Linked DNA regions of Alkalihalobacterium alkalinitrilicum. Each later gene encodes a partner of the first gene's protein in a complex. Links are inferred from orthologs where the notes say so. Each region holds a gene or a part of one and is shown on either strand. Other genes may lie near its edges. The genes, in order: BK574_RS13715 and BK574_RS19130.

Region 1 (4,782 bases):
AATGCATCATCGACTCCCATACCCCGTAACTGTCTGGCAAACCGACGAACAGATTCATCACGAGAGAAATCCGTCATTTTAAATAACTTTTCGATATCAGCTCCTGAAATAACATACGAACCATCATCCCCTCGCGTAATGATGAATGGATCCTCTTTCTTTTCATGGCGATACAATACTCTCGTTTGATCAGGTACTTCTTCATATAATGGAAACTCAGGTGTATGATCGACTTTATCAGCTACTGCTAGCGATAGTTCTCTCACACCTTGCCTTGTAAAAGCTGAGATAGGAAAAACTGGGATATCCTCTTGTAAAGCTTCTTTAAATTGCTTTAAATTCTCTTCTGATTCAGGCATGTCCATTTTATTAGCTACAATAATTTGCGGTCTTTCTAAAAGACGCATGTTGTATTGTCTTAGTTCGTCATTAATCTTTACGTAATCTTCATAAGGGTCTCGCCCTTCTAAGGCAGACATATCAATAATATGTACAATTACTTTCGTACGTTCAATATGCCTTAAAAATTGATGACCTAATCCTACCCCAGAATGAGCGCCTTCGATCAAACCTGGTAAGTCAGCCATAACAAAGCTTCTTCCATCCTCTGTCTCTACAACACCTAAATTAGGTGTTAAAGTTGTGAAGTGATAGTCAGCAATCTTTGGCCTTGCTGCGGAAACGACTGACAGTAGTGTAGACTTCCCGACACTAGGGAATCCAACTAATCCAACATCCGCAAGAACTTTCAGCTCTAAAGATACATATCTTTCTATACCAGGCTCCCCATTTTCAGCAATTTCTGGTGCTGGGTTTGATGGTGTCGCAAACCTTGTATTTCCACGTCCACCACGACCACCTTTAGCAATCACCGCTTGCTGACCATGTTGCGTTAAATCAGCAATCACTTCATGCGTGTCATCATCAACAACAGTTGTTCCTGGTGGGACTTTAATGATAAAGTCTTCAGCATTTTTTCCGTGCTGATTCTTAGGACGCCCGTGCTCTCCTCTTGGAGCTTTAAAGTGTTTTTGGTAACGGAAGTCCATGAGTGTTCTTAAACCTTCTTCAACTTCAAATATAACATCCGCACCTTTACCACCATCTCCACCAGCTGGGCCACCATCTGGAACATATTTTTCTCGGCGATAGGCAACCATCCCATTTCCACCGTCGCCACCTTTAACATAAACCTTAACCTTATCTACAAACATAAATATTCTCACCTCTAAATTATTTCAACGCTACGACAAAAAACATTTCATTAACAGAAATTTGCTTTTCTGTAATCTTAAATAGCTCTGATGATGGTGACTGGAACCAAGATGTAATGGATGAGATTTCTTTAAACTGTCCTTGAAAATCAAATATTAATTTGATTTCGTCCTCTAACAACTGAAACGTAATTAATAAATGATTTTCTGTACCTTCATCACAGCACTGATCGATTAATTTCATTAAATTAGAACACCATTCATGCAGTACATTCTCATAATGACTTAAATCTTTCACATCACCAATGACTTCTATTTCTAGTTCATAATAATGGTTTTCCCAATTAAAAGTTAATAAATCCGCTACTACTGCTGGTATATTCAAATTAGATAATTTACTTTCATTTTGAGATTGCTGTATGACAGAATGAATAATTTCTTCAACTCGTTCAGGTCGATTCAAAGCAAGATTCCCTTTGATTAATTGCATTACATTTAACCAGTCATGCCGTGAATGACTCAAAATATTAATAATTTCTTTTGGTTTGGCCATACCTGTACTCCACCTTATCATTACTATGCTCTAAACAGTATAGCAAAAATTCACGTATGTTTCTTTTATTTTAAAAAAAAGAAAAGCGGAAGGGTCTTGTTCAGCCCCAACTAGCAAATGTACGAGTACTTACATCCACTAATTAAAAAGCAAAGGCCATAAAGTGAAAGGACCATCAGTGAGGGTTTTCCCTCCCCCCACTGATGGTCCTTTCTAGGTAAAAAGACTCAATCCACAAAGGTGCGAAATATTCTTTTCTAAACGCATCCATACTAACAAAAAGTTTGTGATTAGACAGGAGTGAATTCCGTGGTACAACCTCAAAACGATACTGTCCACCAGTCTATTCTGGCTATACAAAAAGCACTACAGGCTTTACAAGTAAAAGCTGATAATCCTCAATTAATGATTTAAGCTGAAGACAAGCTTCACCAACTAAAGCTACAATTAAAGGAAGAGGAAAAATCAGCAGCTCCTCAAGTTCTGCAAGAAATTCAACAAACCGAACAACAAATTAATTCTATTTTATATGAGTTACATCACCAGTTACACCAACAACAAAGGTTATAGTCTAAGGACTAGGCAATCGATTTTTAAGATGTATATGACAATCAGGGATCAAGCAAATCACGCTTAGTCCCTTTAGAAATTTAAGATACATATAAGTATTGACAGACTAAAAGTTCCATCATATACTAACAACATAATTAAAGCCGACTAAAAAGATATGATTTGTCACAAATTAGAAAATACGGTACTTAAAGGAGGTCTGTGCAATGGCTGATGTTCAAATTAAAGATGTAGGTAAGACATTCCATAACAAAGATGATAAAACAGCTTACACAGTCTTTGAAAATATAAATCTAGATTTAAAATCAGGAGAGTTCGTATCTTTGCTTGGTCCATCTGGATGCGGAAAGTCAACATTGTTAAACATTGTTGCAGGTCTAGACCAAGCAACCACTGGTACAGTGAAAGTTAGTAACCGTGTCATTTCAAGCCCTGGCTCTGACCGAGGCGTTGTTTTCCAAGAAGCAGCTCTTATGCCTTGGTTGACGGTACTTGAAAACGTTATGTTCGCATTAAAAAAGAAAATGAAAAAAGATGAAGCCAAACAAAAAGCAATCGAGTATTTAAAACTCGTACATTTAAGTAAATTTATCAATTCTTATCCACACGAACTTTCAGGCGGGATGAAACAACGTGTGTCCATTGCTCGTGCTTTAGCGATGGATCCGAAAATTCTCTTAATGGATGAGCCATTTGGAGCTTTAGATGAGCAAACCCGTTCGATGTTACACAAAGAAGTTCAGTATATTTGGGAGGAAACGAAAAAAACAATCCTCTTTGTTACCCATAATATTCGTGAATCCATCCTTTTATCAGATCGTATTGTCTTAATGGGAGTTAGACCTGGCGGCATTATTAAAACATTTGATGTAAATATACCAAGACCTAGAAAACAAGCCAGTCCAGAATTTATCAAGCTAGAAGAAGAAATTATGGAGCATCTAGCTGGTGAAATAGAAAAAGTCATGAGGGAGGAAATGGGAGATGACTACAATAGTAAGAAGGCTGCTCTTCTTTATGGCACTAATCGTAATCTGGGAGATCACATATAGACTAAACCTTAGTTATCAATTTTTCTCTGTCATGATGTTCCCTTCACCAGGTGGAACGTTAACACAGCTATATCGTGGTTTCTTTGAAACGGGAATATTATTTCACGCATTAACAACAAGTATCCAAAGAATTATTATTGGTTTTGTTCTCGCTATTATTATCGGTGCTTCACTAGGTATTTTATTGGCACGATCGAGGTTTGCTGATGATACATTAGGATCACTCGTTATTGCTCTTCAATCGGTTCCGAGTATTGTATGGTTACCGATTGCGCTTATGTTTTTTGCAGGTAGTGATTTTGCCATTATCTTTATTATAGTATTGGGTGGAACCTGGGCGATGACGATGAATGTAAGAATGGGTATCAAAAATGTTCAACCACTTCTAATTCGAGCCGCTCGGACCATGGGATATAACCGTACAGAACTTGTTTGGAAAGTAATGATCCCTGCCTCTATCCCTTCTGCTTTAACTGGTGCAAGACTTGCCTGGGCGTTCGGTTGGCGTGCGTTAATGGCTGGGGAGCTTCTTGGAACAGGTGGTTTAGGACGTACATTACTAAATGCAAAAGATATGTTCAATATGGACCTTGTTATTGCAATTATGGTTATTATTTCATTAATCGGTTTAACGGTTGAGTATTTAATATTTAACAGAGTAGAAAAACGAGTCCTTACTCGCTTCGGACTATCAAAATAATAAATAGGGGGAAACAACATGAAAAAATTATTAAAAGCTGTTGCAGGTGTTGCCTTAGTTGGGATGCTAGCTGCTTGTGGCTCTGGGAACACTTCAGGTGAAGGCTCAGCCGATAGTGTCTCAATCGGATACTTTCCAAATCTAGATCACGCAGCAGGTATTGTTGGAATGGAAAAAGGATTTTTCCAAGATGAACTTGGAGATGTTGAAGCTAGCTTTAGAGATTTCCCAAATGGAAATGACTTTATCGAAGCGCTAGACGCTGGGACATTAGACATCGGTTACGTTGGACCTGGTCCTGCCATTAACTACTTCTTAAGAGGTGGAGATGTTGTCGTATTAAGTGCCGCAGCTAATGGAGCTACTTTAATCGTCGCTCGTGAAGATGCTGGTATTGAAGAACTTGCTGACTTTGACGGGAAGTCGTTCTGTACACCAGGTAATGGTTGTACTCACAATGTTCAGTTAGAAATCATGCTTCAAGATATTGGTCTTGAATCAAACCGTCTTGGTGGTACTGTTGAACACCAATCACGTATCGCCCCAGCCAACATGGTCGCAATGTTTGAACAAGGGCAAATTGATGCAGCTGCAGCTCCAGAACCTTGGGGCACCTACCTTGTTGAAGAATTAGGAGCCAAAGTTGTGACTGAATGGAATGATGTATTTTTAGGGGAAACATTACCAAGTGTT
Region 2 (16,403 bases), 1.1 Mb from region 1 along the record:
ACATGGTTCGAATACCGTTATGTTGATGTTTGAAGATGTGATTGTTCCAGCTGAAAACTTACTAGGCCAAGAAGGTGAAGGCTTTAAAATTGCGATGTCTAATTTAGACAATGGACGTATCGGAATTGCAGCACAAGCTCTCGGAATTGCAGAAGCAGCTCTAGAAGCAGCAACAAAATATGCAAAAGAACGTAAACAATTCGGTCGTGCTATTGGAACTCAACAAGGTTTAGCGTTTAAATTAGCGGATATGGCAACAAAAGTCGAAGCTGCAAGACTATTAGTCTATCAAGCGGCTAACATGAAAGATCGTGGCTTACCGTGTGGTCAACAAGCATCAATGGCAAAGTTATTCGCATCACGTTCAGCTGTGGAAGTGGCAATTGAGGCGGTTCAAGTATTCGGTGGTTACGGATATACGAAAGAATATCCAGTTGAGCGTTTCTTTAGAGATGCAAAAGTAACCGAGATTTACGAAGGAACAAGTGAGATTCAAAAGATTGTAATTAATAAATACCTTTTTGATTGATTAGAAAATTGTTCAAATAAGCTGTTCAAATTGTCTATAAATTAAAATGAATTTAGGGAGAGATCAAGATGAACTTTCAATTAACTGAAGAGCAAGAAATGCTAAGAAAAATGATTAGAGATTTTGCTGAAAATGAAGTAGCTCCAACGGCTGAAGAGCGTGATGAAGAAGAGCGTTTTGACCGTGCTATTTTCGATAAAATGGCTGAGCTTGGTATTACAGGTATCCCGTTCCCTGAAGAGTATGGCGGAATTGGAGCGGACTATGTAAGTTACGCTATCGCTGTTGAAGAGCTTTCACGTGTTTGTGCTTCTACAGGTGTTACACTATCAGCACACGTTTCACTTTGCAGCTGGCCAATCTACAAATTTGGAACAGAAGAGCAAAAGCAAAAATATTTACGTGCATTAGCTGAAGGGCGCAGTATTGGTGCTTACGGTTTAACGGAGCCAGGTGCAGGTTCTGACGTAGCGAGCATGAAAACAACAGCAAAAGAAGATGGCGACCATTACGTTTTAAACGGCTCTAAGATCTTCATTACAAACGGTGGAGTTGCAGACATTTATGTTGTTTTTGCTGTAACAGATGCAGATAAAAAGCACAAAGGCATTACAGCATTTATCGTAGAAAGTGACATGCCAGGATTTTCAGTAGGGAAGAAGGAAAAGAAATTAGGAATTCGTTCATCACCTACAGCAGAAATCATCTTTGAAGATTTACGTGTACCAAAAGAAAACATTCTTGGTAAAGAAGGCGAAGGATTTAAGGTTGCCATGATGACACTAGATGGCGGACGTAACGGTATCGCTGCTCAAGCATTAGGAATTGCACAAGGTGCATTAGATGCTGCTATTGGCTATGCGAAAGAGCGTAAACAATTTGGTAAAACAATTGGAGCACAACAAGGGATTGGCTTTAAACTAGCAGATATGGCTACAAAAATTGAAGCAGCTCGCCTATTAACGTATCAAGCGGCTTGGAAAAAGAGTGAAGGAATTCCAAACGGGCAAGAGGCTGCGATGTCAAAACTATTTGCTGGAGACACTGCAATGGAAGTGACAGTAGAAGCTGTTCAAGTATTTGGTGGATATGGATATACGAAAGACTATCCAGTAGAGCGTTATATGCGTGATGCGAAAATCACACAAATCTATGAGGGAACGCAAGAAATTCAACGTCTCGTTATCTCAAAAATGTTATTAGCAGACTAATAAAAGTGTGTTAGAGTAGTTCCAGGTACCTTTAATATAGTAAAGTGGTAAAGGTGCCTGGCACCGAAAGGAGGTCTTTGGTTGCGAAAAAAGAAAGTGCCTTCCATGGTAAAAGATCAACAACTTATTAAGAAGCGCCGCGAACAAATGATCAAAGGTGCTGTCAACTTATTTAAAGAAAAAGGCTTTCATCGAACGACTACTCGCGAGATCGCCAAAGAGTCGGGATTTAGTATTGGGACGTTATATGAATATATTGGGTCAAAAGAAGATATTTTATATCTCGTCTGTGACTCAATTTATGAAGAAGTTCGTGATCGACTCAAACAATATTTAGACCATGATCGCTCAGGTATTGATCGGTTGAAGCAAGCGATCACCTCCTATTTTAAAGTCGTTGATGAAATGAACGACGAATTTCTAGTTATGTACCAAGAAGCCAAGTCATTGCCAAAAGAAGCCCTACCCTATGTGTTGCAAAAAGAACTTGAAATGACAGAAATGATTGAACTTATCGTTCGAGATTGTGTTAATGATGGTCTATTAGATCTAAATGAAGAAGCTGAAATTAAACTGGTTGCACATAACATCCTTGTTCAAGGGCATATGTGGACATTTAGACGATGGGTATTGAGAAAACAGTTTTCGTTAGAACAGTATACTGAGCTTCAAATCGAACAACTATTAAAGGGTATTGTAAAATAATAAGTAGAGTAGAAATGAAATGGAGGAATTAATAGTATGCAAACGGTTGAAATTTATCGTCCGAAACATTCAGTTCGTTTTGTAACGGCTTCGAGTTTATTCGATGGCCACGATGCATCAATTAATATTATGAGACGCATTCTTCAAGCGAGTGGGGCAGAGGTGATTCACCTAGGTCATAACCGTTCCGTAGAAGAAGTTGTTGACGCTGCTATTCAAGAAGATGTCCAAGGAATTGCCATTTCTTCATATCAAGGTGGTCACACAGAATATTTCAAATACATGTATGACCTTTTAAAAGAAAAAGGAGCAGGTCACATTCGTATATACGGTGGTGGCGGTGGTGTAATCACTCCTCCAGAAATAAAAGAGTTACATGAATATGGGATTTCGCATATTTTCTCACCGGAAGATGGCCGTCAGAATGGTCTTCAAGGAATGATTAACGATATGCTTAAAGAGTGTGACTTTCCAACTGTGCGCGACTTATCGAATGAAGTTGAACAATTAAAAGAAAAAAATGCTCGTGCAGTTGCTAGATTAATTTCATTAGCTGAACAACAAGAAATGGGATTAAATGAAGTGGCAGCTACAGCAGAAAAAACGTTAAATGAAATCAAGCAAATCACTGAAAATGTACCTGTACTTGGAATTACAGGAACAGGTGGAGCTGGAAAAAGTTCATTAACGGATGAAATCGTTCGCCGTTTCTTAAACGAATTTGAAGATAAAACAATCGCTATTCTTTCAATCGATCCAACCAAACAAAAAACAGGTGGAGCATTATTAGGTGACCGTATTCGTATGAATTCGATTAACAGCCCACGTGTATTCATGCGTAGTTTAGCTACACGTAGCTCTAGAAGTGAAATTTCTGCAAGCATCCAAGACGCAATTAACGTAGCAAAAGCTGCTGGGTATGATCTTGTTATCGTTGAAACGAGTGGGATTGGTCAAGGCGATGCTGAAATTACGGAAATTTCAGATGTGGCCATGTATGTTATGACAAGTGAGTTTGGAGCACCTACTCAACTTGAAAAAATTGATATGATTGATTTTGCTGATCTTATTGCAATCAATAAGTTTGAGCGTAAAGGCTCAGAAGATGCGCTTCGTCACGTACGCAAACAGTACCAGCGTAGTCGCAATATTTTTGACCAAGACTTAGAAACAATGCCTGTATACGGTACAATCGCAAGTCAATTTAATGATATTGGCACCAACACATTATTTAAAGCGATCGTTGATACGTTAAATAAAAAGTGTGGTACGGATTGGGTCACCAATATCGAAACAAGTAAAAATGTTGTGAAGGAAAACTTAATTATCCCACCAAATCGTACGCACTATTTACGTGAAATTGTCCAATCGATCCGTGATTATAAAAAAGTAACCGAAGAGCAAGTTCAAGTGGCTCGCAAATTGTTCCAAATTACAGGAACAATTGAAGCTCTTCAAGAAGTTGGGAATGCGGATGAAAGTGTCATTTCTCAACTTGAACAAACGAAAGCACACTATGAAGAAAAGCTTGACCCACAAGCTAAAGCCATTCTTGATAACTGGGAAAGCTTGAAAGAAAAATATTCTGGTGATTCTTTCGTTACAAAAGTTCGCGACAAAGAAATTGTCACTGAGCTAACAACAGAAAGTTTATCAGGATTAAAAATTCCAAAAGTGGTACTTCCAAAGTTCAAAGACTGGGGCGAAATTTTAAATTGGACGATGAAAGAAAATGTTCCAGGTTCATTCCCTTATACAGCTGGAGTATTCCCGTTCAAACGTAAAGGAGAAGATCCGAAGCGTCAGTTTGCTGGAGAAGGAACACCTGAACGTACAAACCGCCGTTTCCACTACTTATCAAAAGATGACGATGCAAAACGCTTAAGTACAGCATTTGACTCCGTTACGTTATACGGTGAAGATCCTGACCACCGTCCAGATATTTACGGTAAAGTCGGTGAAAGTGGAGTAAGTATTTGTACGCTTGATGATATGAAAAAGCTTTATGCAGGTTTTGATTTATGTGCGCCATCTACATCGGTTTCAATGACAATTAATGGTCCAGCACCGATCATATTAGCGATGTTTATGAACACAGCAGTCGAACAACAATTACAAAGGTTTGAAGAAGAAAATGGTAGAAAACCGACTGCTGAAGAAGCGGCTCAAGTCAAAGAATTTACATTACAAACGGTTCGCGGTACAGTACAAGCGGATATTTTAAAAGAAGACCAAGGACAAAACACGTGTATCTTCTCAACCGAGTTTGCTCTTCGTATGATGGGTGATATTCAGCAATACTTCATCGATCAAAAAGTAAGAAATTACTATTCTGTATCGATTTCTGGCTATCATATCGCAGAAGCAGGTGCGAACCCAATCAGTCAGCTTGCGTTTACGCTTTCTAATGGCTTTACGTATTTGGAGTACTATTTAAGTCGAGGAATGAACATTGATGACTTTGCACCAAACTTATCGTTCTTCTTCAGTAATGGTTTAGATCCAGAATATGCTGTCATTGGTCGTGTAGCACGTCGAATTTGGGCAACTGTGTTGAAAAAGAAATATGGTGCTAATGAGCGCAGCCAGAAGTTAAAGTATCACGTACAAACATCAGGTCGTTCATTACATGCTCAAGAAATTGATTTCAATGATATCCGTACAACGCTTCAAGCGTTAATGGCGATCTACGATAACTGTAACTCACTACACACGAACGCATACGATGAAGCGATCACAACGCCAACAGAAGAATCAGTTCGTCGTGCAATGGCAATTCAAATGATCATTACAAAAGAGTTAGGACTTGCGAAAAACGAGAACTCACTTCAAGGGTCGTTCATCATTGATGAGCTTACAGACTTAGTAGAAGAAGCGGTACTACGTGAGTTAGAAAGCATCAATGACCGCGGTGGTGTGTTAGGTGCGATGGAAACACAATACCAACGTGCAAAAATTCAAGAAGAGTCTATGCATTATGAAATGCAAAAGCATACAGGTGAATTACCGATTATCGGTGTAAACACGTATATCAACCCTAACCAACCTGAAGAAGAAGAGTTTGAAATGGAGCTAGCTCGTGCAACACAAGAAGAGAAACAACAACAAATTACGAACCTGAGAGCATTCCAAGATCGTAATAAAGATGTTTCAGCTGCAGCATTGAAACGACTTCAAGAAACAGCAATGAGTGGCGGTAACATTTTTGCTGAATTAATGGAGACGGTTAAAGTGGCTAGTCTTGGACAAATCACTTCAGCACTATACCAAGTAGGTGGACAATACCGTCGTAACATGTAAGAGGAATTAGTTGCAACCAAATAAAAAAAGAAGCTGACTCATGAGTGTTGCACCGTTGCATGCGAGTCAGCTTCTTTTTCTACTGTTCTTTTGCTATATTAAAATGGTCTACATTTGGCTAATAAAACTGAAAATCAGCTAATTAAAATCGGAATTTTGCTAAAAACCTCTAAATTTACGCCAGTATACTAACGATAAAGTCGTCGCGTCAACTAGTAGATTTTAGAATTTTTTTTAACATTTCTAGCATATTACATTGAAATATGTTTATAATGAAAAGTATGATTCTTTATACTTTCAAGATTGAAGTTTGAAAACAGATTAAAGTAAAAGAATAACTAAGGCGTACGCTGAAAATTTTGGCGTAAGATTAGGCTTTTTCTATCAATAACGAAGCTTTACATAATAGATGATGATGTAAAAAGGAGTGCGTTAGTATGAGTATTAGTGCATACAGTCGTGAAGAAATAGCAGAGCTGTCAATGATTGAGGTAGCGTTTCAAGTATTAAAAGAAGGAAAGCAAACCTACTCTTATCTTGACTTAATTAAACGAGTTGTTGAGCTTAAAGGTATGTCAGCAGAAGAAATGAAACAGCGCATCTCATATCTTTATACGGAATTAAATGTCGATGGACGATTTATGTGTATTGGTGATAATGTGTGGGGTCTTAAAGCATGGTATCCAATTGAAAAAATTGAAGAAGATATCATTACAGCAAAACCTCGTAAGAAAGCGAAGGCTACTGAGGATGATGAGATCGAGGTTGAGGAAGATTTCGAGGACTTCGAAGATGAGTTTGAAGAAATTGAAGACGAATTAGATGAATTAGCTGAAGATGAAGATAGTGATGATTTTGAAGAAGAAGACTTAGATGGTTTTTCAGGTGACGAAGAAGAAGAAGAGTTTGATGACGAAGAAGAAGCCGCAGAAGAAGATGATGATTAATAAAGCTAGTTGCAAAACGGTTCTATGCGGACTTTCTAATCAAGCGTTCATTTTGTCCAAGCCAATAGTTAAAAAAGACATTATAAACATAAATGAATAATCTTGACTTTTTTTGTCGAACTAGGTAAAATCATTTTTGGGCTAATGAATAAGCAATACATTCGTATATAAAACTGTAGATATAAACAAAAGTGAGTGCCCCCTTTCTAAGGGATAGGTCTCACTTTTGTTTTTTTATTTGGTTCTTTCACCATTACAAGGACATACTAACCAACATACAGTTACATATGAGCCAACCAATCCACGATATTTCTTTCAATATAAGATAAACAATTTTTAAAAGGGGTAGATGAGATGAGTACGAAGTATATTTTTGTAACTGGAGGAGTAGTTTCTTCTCTAGGAAAAGGAATTACAGCGGCTTCACTTGGCCGATTATTAAAAAATAGAGGGTTAAAAGTAACAATTCAAAAGTTTGACCCATATATTAACGTGGATCCAGGTACGATGAGCCCGTATCAACATGGCGAAGTTTTCGTTACCGATGATGGAGCAGAAACAGATTTAGATTTAGGCCACTATGAGCGTTTTATTGATATTAACTTAAGTCAAAATAGTAACGTAACAACAGGGAAGATTTACTCGACTGTTATTAAAAAAGAGCGTCGCGGCGATTACTTAGGTGGAACAGTCCAAGTCATTCCACACGTAACCAATGAAATTAAAGAGCGTGTTTTCCGTGCAGGTCGTGAAACGAAAGCGGATGTTGTTATCACTGAAATCGGTGGTACAGTGGGAGATATTGAAAGTTTGCCGTTCCTTGAAGCGATTCGTCAAATTAAAAGTGATGTTGGTGTAAACAACGTTATGTATATTCACTGTACATTAATTCCGTATTTAGCAGCTGCAGGAGAAATGAAATCGAAACCAACACAACATAGTGTAAAAGAACTTCGTAGCCTTGGAATCCAACCAAATGTAATTGTTGTTCGTACGGAAAAACCAGTGCCTCAAGAGATGAAAGAAAAGATCGCATTATTCTGTGATATTGATAAAAATGCTGTGATTGAAGCCAGAGATGCAGAAACGCTTTATCAAGTTCCGCTTGCTCTTCAAGCACAAGACTTAGACGATATTGTTTGTAATCACTTAGGACTAGAATGTGGAGATGCCGACATGGTCGAGTGGGAAGCGCTTGTCAACAAAGTGCAAAACCTCTCAAAGAAAACGAAAATTGCCCTCGTTGGTAAATATGTAGCTTTACCAGATGCTTATTTATCTGTTGCTGAGGCACTTCGTCATGCAGGTTATGCTTATGATTCAGATATCGAAATTAAATGGGTAAACTCTGAAGAAGTAACTCCTGAAAACGTAAAAGAGTTATTAGCTGATGTAGATGGAATTTTAATTCCAGGAGGTTTTGGTGATCGCGGAATTGAAGGGAAAATCGCAGCACTTCAATATGCGAGGGAAAATAAAGTGGCAATGCTAGGCATTTGTTTAGGAATGCAATTAGCGTCGATAGAATTTGCTCGTAACGTGCTTGGTTTAGAAGGAGCTAATTCAGCTGAATTGAATCCAGAAACAAAATATCCAATTATTGATCTTTTACCAGAGCAAAAAGATGTAGAAGATATGGGGGGGACTTTACGTCTTGGCTTATACCCTTGTAAGCTTGTCGAAGGTAGCGTTGCTCATCGTGCATATGAAGAGCAAGTGATCTACGAGCGCCATCGTCATCGTTACGAGTTCAACAATGAGTACCGTCAACAAATGGAAGAAAAAGGATTTATCTTCTCTGGTACTAGTCCAGATGGCCGCTTAGTTGAAATCATTGAAATTGAAGATCATCCATTTTTCGTAGCATCACAATTTCATCCAGAGTTTGTTTCAAGACCAACAAGACCACAACCGTTATTCCGTGAATTTATTAACGCGTCACTTCAAAAAGAAGTGGCTCAAAAAGAAACAACTTCTAATGGTGCGGTTTAATAAATATTTGAGAAAGAGGCTGACACTTCATGATAAAGTGCCAGCCTCTTTTTATTGGAGCAGTAGCTCTTTTTGTGGAAACCTGAAATAATACATTATAGACTAGCTTCCTGCACGCTGTTATCATTCATACTCGGCTAATATATCAACGATCGTTAAATGAAGACAATGGTACACGTACAGGGCAAGTACTGCTACTGGTGTCCCAATACGCGAACCGTCATCCTGAGGTACCATTGAATGTACCTGTAGATTTATCGTTAAATCTACAAGTTCTTCTAAACCTTTGTCGGATTGGTCAGTACCTTTGTTACCTATAACCGCCATGATAGAGTTATTTTGTTCTGCGACTAAACGAGCCATTTGGATAGATGATTCATCAAGACTAGACGGGGCGAATATGAGGAAGCTGTCTTGGTCTTTTAATGTCGGAACATTATTAGCATCCTCAACTAATTTTACATTTTCAAAGCGATCATTTCCGTACAAAGCTTGAGGTAGTACGCATTTCATTTCACCTGTTGCAAACAAATAAATCGTATGGCCACTTATAATTGATTGGGCGAGGATGCGACTACAATCTTCAAAAACATCCTCATATGTATCTTTTACCATTTTCATTTTTCCACTTAACTGAGTTGTGAATATTTGTAACATCATTAACAACCTTTCATTAAACCCAAAATTAATTTCTCATTGAATATACCCAAAAAAGAGGGAAATCTCAATCGGAAAGCGAATAATTAGTATTGGGGAAAGTAGAAGGAAAAAGAAAGCAATGCATAGATGAAATTTTAAAGATTTAAACTACTGGAGGGAAAAATGGTGGAAAAGAAAATACTAGTGGTAGACGACCAATATGGAATTCGCGTTTTATTAAATGAAATTCTTCAAAAAGATGGTTATAAAATGTTTCAAGCAGCGAATGGAATTCAAGCGTTGAAGATCGTTGAAGATGAAGTTCCAGACCTCGTTTTATTGGATATGAAAATTCCTGGAATGGATGGACTTGAAATTTTAAAACGAATTAAAGAAATTAAACCACAAGTCGATGTTATGATGATGACCGCTTATGGAGAATTAAATATGATTAATGAAGCACTTAACTTAGGAGCGATTAATCATTTTGCAAAACCATTTGATATTGATGATGTTAGAAATGTGATTAGAGATAACTTTAACGCAAAAAATAACTTAGCGTAAAAACGATAAAAACAAACTAGGGCCCTTTTTTACAAATTTAGTTGTTGTGCTATAATGAGTACGGTCATGTTAAACTTACCACAAAAGGAAATCATTAGTTACATATTTTTTTCTTCGGATATTTCTATCTTATTTAGGGTAACTTGAAAAAGAATTTACACCGAACATAGGTAAGTTAATCATGACCTAGTTACAGCTTTATTTTGAAGGAGGATGAAGAAATGCCTTTAGTTTCAATGAAAGAAATGCTTGAAAAAGCAAAGGCTGAGAAGTACGCTGTTGGACAATTTAACTTAAACAACTTGGAGTTTACTCAAGCGATTCTTTTAGCCGCAGAAGAAGAAAAGTCTCCAGTCATTTGTGGGGTTTCTGAAGGTGCAGCACGCTATATGGGTGGCTTTAAGACCGTTGTAAATATGGTGAAATCTTTAATGGAAGAATATAAGATTACAGTTCCTGTTGCGATACATTTAGACCATGGTTCTAGTTTTGAAAAGTGTGTAGAAGCAATTCATGCTGGTTTTACTTCTGTTATGATTGATGGGTCTCATCACCCTCTTGAAGAAAATATTGCCATAACGAAGCAAGTAATTGCGGTTGCACACACTTTAGGTGTTTCTGTTGAGGCTGAACTAGGACGTATCGGTGGTCAAGAAGACGATTTAATTGTTGACGATGCAGAAGCAGCATATGCAATTCCTGCTGAGTGTGAGCAATTAGTTCGTGAAACAGGTGTAGATTGCTTTGCTCCTGCTTTAGGTTCTGTTCACGGTCCATACAAAGGCGAACCTAATCTTGGTTTTGATCGAATGAAGGAAATCGATGCACTAGTTGGTATTCCGCTTGTACTTCATGGTGGAACAGGGATTCCGACAAAAGATATTCAAAAAGCGATTGAATTTGGTCATGCAAAAATAAATGTAAACACAGAGAGTCAAATTTCTTCAGCGAAGGCTGTTCGTGAAGTTTTAGCTGAAAAGCCAGATCTTTATGATCCAAGAAAATTCCTCGGGCCTGCACGTGATGCCATCAAAGAAACAGTTAAAGGTAAAATGCGTGAATTTGGTTCATCAAATAAAGCGTAGTAAATCACCAGAAGAGTTAAAAGTAGAATATGCCACTTTCTGCTTTTAACTCTTCATTAATTAACAAAACTGCAAATTAATGAAGATGATAGGGGGAGCAAAATGAAGTTCTTTATCGATACAGCTAATATTGAAGAAATTCGTGAAGCGAATGAATTAGGTATTTTAGCAGGAGTGACGACAAACCCTTCACTGGTTGCTAAAGAAGGTGTTGATTTTCATGAACGTTTACGTGAAATTACAGCCATCGTTTCTGGCTCAGTAAGTGCAGAAGTAATTGCTACAGAGGCTGCAGAAATGATAAAAGAAGGAAAAGAGTTGGCGGCGATTGCTCCAAATATAACGATTAAAGTGCCGATGACAGTAGATGGATTAAAAGCTGTTCATGCATTTTCTGAATTAGGGATTAAAACGAATGTGACGCTTATTTTCTCTGCTGTCCAAGCGTTACTTGCTGCAAGAGCAGGTGCTACATACGTTTCTCCATTCCTTGGACGCTTAGATGATATTGGCCACAACGGATTGGATTTAATCGATCAAATTGCTGAAATTTTTGACGTTCATGGAATTCAAACAGAGATTATCGCTGCATCGATAAGACACCCGGTTCATGTGAGTGAAGCAGCGGCACGAGGTGCCCATATTGGAACCATCCCTTATAAAGTCATTCACCAATTAGTGAAACATCCTTTAACAGACCAAGGAATTGAAAAGTTTTTAGCCGATTGGGAAAAACAACAAAAATAATTTACGTCCAAGACGTTTTGCAAAAAAAGGGAATTGAAACGCTTGGTTTCAATTCTCTTTCCCATGTTTGTTTCCAAAATGATATGAAAAAATACTTAAAATTTTAAAAAAAGCCTTTATCAGAATTGAAATTGGTTATAATGGTAAGTATGTGTTTGATAATGATAACCGGTTTATACATCATTCACTTGAAAAATGACGAGATTGGATGAGGAAGTGAATCAGTATGGAGAAATTACTTATTGAAGGTGGTTACCCTCTAGAGGGAACAGTACAAATTAGTGGTGCGAAAAACAGTGCTGTAGCCCTGATTCCGGCAGCAATATTAGCTGATTCCACTGTAAAAATTGATAACTTACCAAGAATATCAGATGTTCAATTATTAGCAGATTTATTAGAAGAAATTGGTGGAACGGTCGAATTGAAGGACCATGAGATTATTGTAGATCCCAAAAATATGATGGCGATGCCTTTACCAAATGGAAAAGTGAAGAAATTGCGTGCTTCTTATTATTTAATGGGAGCTATGCTTGGAAAATTTAAAAAAGCGGTTATTGGCCTGCCAGGTGGTTGTAATTTAGGTCCGAGACCGATTGACCAACATATTAAAGGTTTTGAAGCGTTAGGAGCAAAAGTAACGAATGAGCAAGGTGCCATTTATTTACGAGCGGATGAACTAAGAGGCGCAAAAATTTATTTAGATGTGGTCAGTGTCGGTGCAACCATTAATATTATGTTAGCTGCTGTAAGGGCTAAAGGACAAACCATTATTGAAAACGCAGCAAAAGAGCCAGAGATCATTGATGTCGCTACGTTGTTAAATAGTATGGGTGCGAAAATCAAAGGTGTTGGAACGAATGTTATTCGTATTGATGGGGTAGATGAATTAAGCGGCTGCCGTCATTCAATTATACCTGACCGTATTGAAGCAGGTACGTATATGATTTTAGCTGCGGCTATTGGGCAAAAAGTGTTAATTGATAATATTATTCCTTATCACGTGGAATCATTAATTGCGAAACTTCGTGAAGTGGGTGTACAAATAGAAGTAAATGATGATCAATTGCTTATTCACAATCACCGTGAAAAAACGGGGGTTGATATTAAAACTTTAGTATATCCAGGGTTTCCAACCGATTTACAGCAACCGTTTACAACGCTACTTACGCAGGCCCAAGGGACGAGTATCGTAACAGATACGATCTATAATGCACGATTTAAGCATATTGATGAGTTACGTCGCATGGGGGCAAATGTAAAAGTCGAAGGTCGTTCTGCGATCATCTCGGGTCCAACGAAACTTCAAGGTGCCAAAGTGAGAGCAAGTGATTTACGTGCAGGTGCAGCGTTGCTAATTGCTGGTTTATTAGCTGATGGTGTGACCGAGTTAACGGGATTAGAGCATGTTGATCGAGGATATGAAGACTTAGAAAATAAACTGTTACAGTTAGGAGCCAAAGTTTGGCGAGAAAAACTGACAGATGAAGAAGTTGAACAAGTAAAAAGTTCATAGTTGCTCAGTCAGATGGAGAATGCAAGACGTTTGTCTGAGAGTCAAGTCCGTTAGAACAAGCCGAAAAATGAATAAAAGGGGAGAAGAAGGATGGAACGAAGTCTATCAATGGAACTTGTACGTGTAACCGAGGCAGCAGCGCTTGCTTCTGCACGCTGGATGGGTCGGGGGAAAAAAGATGAAGCAGATGAAGCTGCAACAGGAGCAATGCGCGATGTTTTTGATACGGTCCCGATGAAAGGTACGGTCGTAATCGGAGAAGGAGAAATGGACGAAGCTCCGATGCTTTACATAGGTGAAAAGCTTGGAACAGGATATGGTCCTCGTGTAGACGTAGCAGTTGATCCATTAGAAGGAACGAATATCGTAGCATCAGGTCAATGGAATGCCCTAGCGGTTATTGCTGTGGCTGACCACGGATGTTTATTACACGCTCCAGACATGTATATGGACAAAATTGCAGTTGGGCCTGAGTCCGTTGGTAAAATCAATATCGATGCACCAGTTATTGAGAATTTAGCAGCTGTGGCAAAAGCAAAAAATAAAGATATTGAAGATTTAGTTGTTGCTATTCTAAATCGTGAGAGACATGAGAAAATGATTAAGGAAATTCGTGAAGCGGGCGCTAGAATTAAACTGATGGCAGATGGTGACGTAGCGGCTGCCATTAATACAGCGTTTGAAGATACGGGTGTAGATATTATGCTAGGATCTGGTGGGGCTCCAGAAGGTGTACTCGCTGCAGTTGGCTTAAAATGTCTCGGTGGTGAACTTCAAGGAAAATTATTACCGCAAAATGAAGAAGAACTAGAGCGTTGCCGAAAAATGGGGATTGACGATCCGACTCGTATTTTAATGATGGATGATTTAGTTAAAGGTGAAGATGCAATTTTTGCTGCAACGGGCGTAACGGATGGTGAACTATTGAAAGGTGTTCGCTATAAAGGAACTTCAGCAGTGACACAATCACTAGTTATGCGTGCGAAATCAGGAACCGTTCGATTTATTGACGGTAAACATAGTATGAAAAAGAAGCCAGATTTAGTTATAAAGTAGAACGTATACAAAAAAATATGAAATGAAATCTTTAATTGGATGCCAAATGGAAATTTTCTCTTTGGCATCCAAAATTTTTTTGCTGAATTTTAAAAAGAACGATTGAATAATTCGCGAGAGTATGGTTAAAATAGAAATAATACGCAAAACGAGTCTACATTTCCAAAATGCTATTAAACTTCTTTTACTCCTTCTTTTTAGAAAAACACGGTTGTTCTTACCATAAATAAATCATCAATCGATGTTTTTTCTTATACTTTAACCCTTTAAAGAAATTAGACTTTCATAGTAAAAAGACGTTTCCCAAAATGAAACTTAATGTTCACTTTTTCAAAAAATGATCATGATGGGATGAAACATAATGAAATCAACGATTTTCTATTATTTATGATTTCAACATTTATTTCAAAACCGTTCTGTCATAAAGTGAAAATTCATTTTGTGGGAGTCGTAGCGTCAGTTAGACTGGATCACGTTTGCCGCTGTGATATTTTTTGACAACATTATATTATTAGATTTCAACCAAACACGGAAGATTTTTGTCTAAAAGGTTTTTGTGTTCGATTTCAACCATATAAAGAATGATTTTAGTAAAAAAGAAAAGTGGTGTCCCAATGGGAATTAATTTAGCAGAATTAGAAAATAAGAAGCTCAAGGAACTGTACGAGCTTGCCAAAGAATATAAAGTTTCGTACTATAGCAAATTAAATAAAAAAGAGTTAATTTTCGCCATCTTAAAAGGACAAGCGGAAAAAGACGGTTTAATGTTTATGGAAGGTGTTCTAGAAATTATTCAATCTGAGGGTTTTGGTTTTTTACGGCCGATTAACTACCTTCCAAGTCAGGAAGACATATATATTTCAGCTTCACAAATTCGTAGGTTTGATTTACGAAATGGTGATAAAGTATCAGGTAAAGTTCGACCGCCAAAGGAAAACGAACGTTATCATGGTCTTTTGCATGTAGAAGCAGTTAATGGTGAAGATCCTGATACTTCAAAGGATCGTCCTCACTTTCCAGCACTGACTCCTCTATATCCTGAAGAAAAAATTCAATTGGAAACGACGAACCCGAGAAAAATTTCATCGCGTATTATCGATGTGATCTCACCTGTAGGTTTTGGACAGCGTGGACTCATAGTAGCCCCACCTAAGGCAGGTAAGACCTCGTTACTTAAAGAAGTGGCCAATAGTATTGCAGAAAACCAACCAGATGTTGAATTGATCGTGTTACTCATTGATGAGCGACCAGAAGAAGTAACGGATATTGAGCGTTCAGTCAAAGCGGAGGTCGTCAGCTCGACGTTTGATGAAGTGCCTGAAAATCATATTAAAGTGGCCGAGCTCGTTCTTGAACGAGCAATGCGACTTGTTGAACATAAAAAAGATGTTGTTATTTTAATGGATAGTATTACTCGTTTGGCTCGTGCCTATAACCTTGTGATTCCACCAAGTGGACGTACGTTATCAGGGGGTATTGACCCAGCAGCATTCCACCGTCCTAAACGTTTCTTTGGGGCAGCAAGAAATATAGAAGAAGGCGGAAGTTTAACGATTTTAGCGACAGCCTTAGTAGAGACAGGCTCTCGTATGGACGATGTCATTTACGAGGAATTTAAAGGAACAGGAAATATGGAACTTCATTTAGATCGTAAATTAGCAGAGCGACGTATCTTCCCTGCAATTGATATTTTACGTTCAGGTACGCGTAAAGAAGAGCTATTATTATCGAAAGATCATTTAGAAAAAATGTGGGCAATCCGAAAAACGATGAGCGACTCACCTGACTTTATGGATCATTTTATTCGTCGAATTAAAGAAACGAAAACAAATGAAGATTTCTTTGATGCGATGGAAAAAGAGATGTCAGGGTTCAAAAAAGGAAGAAGATAAGAATTCAAGTTTTATCCAGCTGATATTATTGAAAATAAAGTTGCAAAATGGGCAATGCCTTGTTATAATTTCGTCATGTGTGATTTTAAACTCTGTTTCGAAAAGATTCAGGGCGGAAGGAGTTGAGAACGAATGAAACCAGAAATCCATCCAGAATACCGTAAAGTTGTATTCTTAGATACAAGTACTGGGTTTAAGTTTCTAAGCGGATCTACAAAGTATT

What was found.
Region 2: the proteins of BK574_RS13715 (region 1) and BK574_RS19130 are in contact, whole or in part, in a solved structure (PDB 1F51), measured with the Bacillus subtilis proteins. The link is inferred for Alkalihalobacterium alkalinitrilicum from one-to-one orthologs.

The regions. Positions count from the first base shown.
Region 1 is NZ_KV917368.1:2,855,440-2,860,221, forward strand. The notes cover bases 1-2,709. They hold BK574_RS13715 (Spo0B C-terminal domain-containing protein), read right to left. Parts: upstream 1,768-2,709; coding sequence 1,234-1,767; downstream 1-1,233. Other genes in these bases: obgE (GTPase ObgE), read right to left, coding at 1-1,214; BK574_RS13720 (ABC transporter ATP-binding protein), read left to right, coding at 2,544-2,709. In the rest of the region: more of BK574_RS13720, read left to right, coding at 2,710-3,389; BK574_RS13725 (ABC transporter permease), read left to right, coding at 3,322-4,089; BK574_RS13730 (aliphatic sulfonate ABC transporter substrate-binding protein), read left to right, coding at 4,108-4,782. UniProt on the Bacillus subtilis protein: Key element in the phosphorelay regulating sporulation initiation. Acts on spo0A. Mediates reversible phosphoryl transfer from spo0F to spo0A.
Region 2 is NZ_KV917368.1:3,919,244-3,935,646, forward strand. Bases 8,398-11,196 are described here. They hold BK574_RS19130 (response regulator), read left to right. Parts: upstream 8,398-9,506; coding sequence 9,507-9,887; downstream 9,888-11,196. Other genes in these bases: BK574_RS19120 (CTP synthase), read left to right, coding at 8,398-8,684; BK574_RS19125 (DUF2529 family protein), read right to left, coding at 8,808-9,341; fba (class II fructose-1,6-bisphosphate aldolase), read left to right, coding at 10,109-10,972; fsa (fructose-6-phosphate aldolase), read left to right, coding at 11,075-11,196. Outside these bases: BK574_RS19095 (acyl-CoA dehydrogenase), read left to right, coding at 1-529; BK574_RS19100 (acyl-CoA dehydrogenase), read left to right, coding at 598-1,740; BK574_RS19105 (TetR/AcrR family transcriptional regulator), read left to right, coding at 1,822-2,445; fused isobutyryl-CoA mutase/GTPase IcmF, read left to right, coding at 2,482-5,745; rpoE (DNA-directed RNA polymerase subunit delta), read left to right, coding at 6,183-6,692; more of BK574_RS19120, read left to right, coding at 7,047-8,397; more of fsa, read left to right, coding at 11,197-11,719; BK574_RS19145 (UDP-N-acetylglucosamine 1-carboxyvinyltransferase), read left to right, coding at 11,946-13,232; glpX (class II fructose-bisphosphatase), read left to right, coding at 13,323-14,288; transcription termination factor Rho, read left to right, coding at 14,903-16,180; BK574_RS19160 (type B 50S ribosomal protein L31), read left to right, coding at 16,313-16,403. UniProt on the Bacillus subtilis protein: Key element in the phosphorelay regulating sporulation initiation. Phosphorylation of spo0B during sporulation initiation.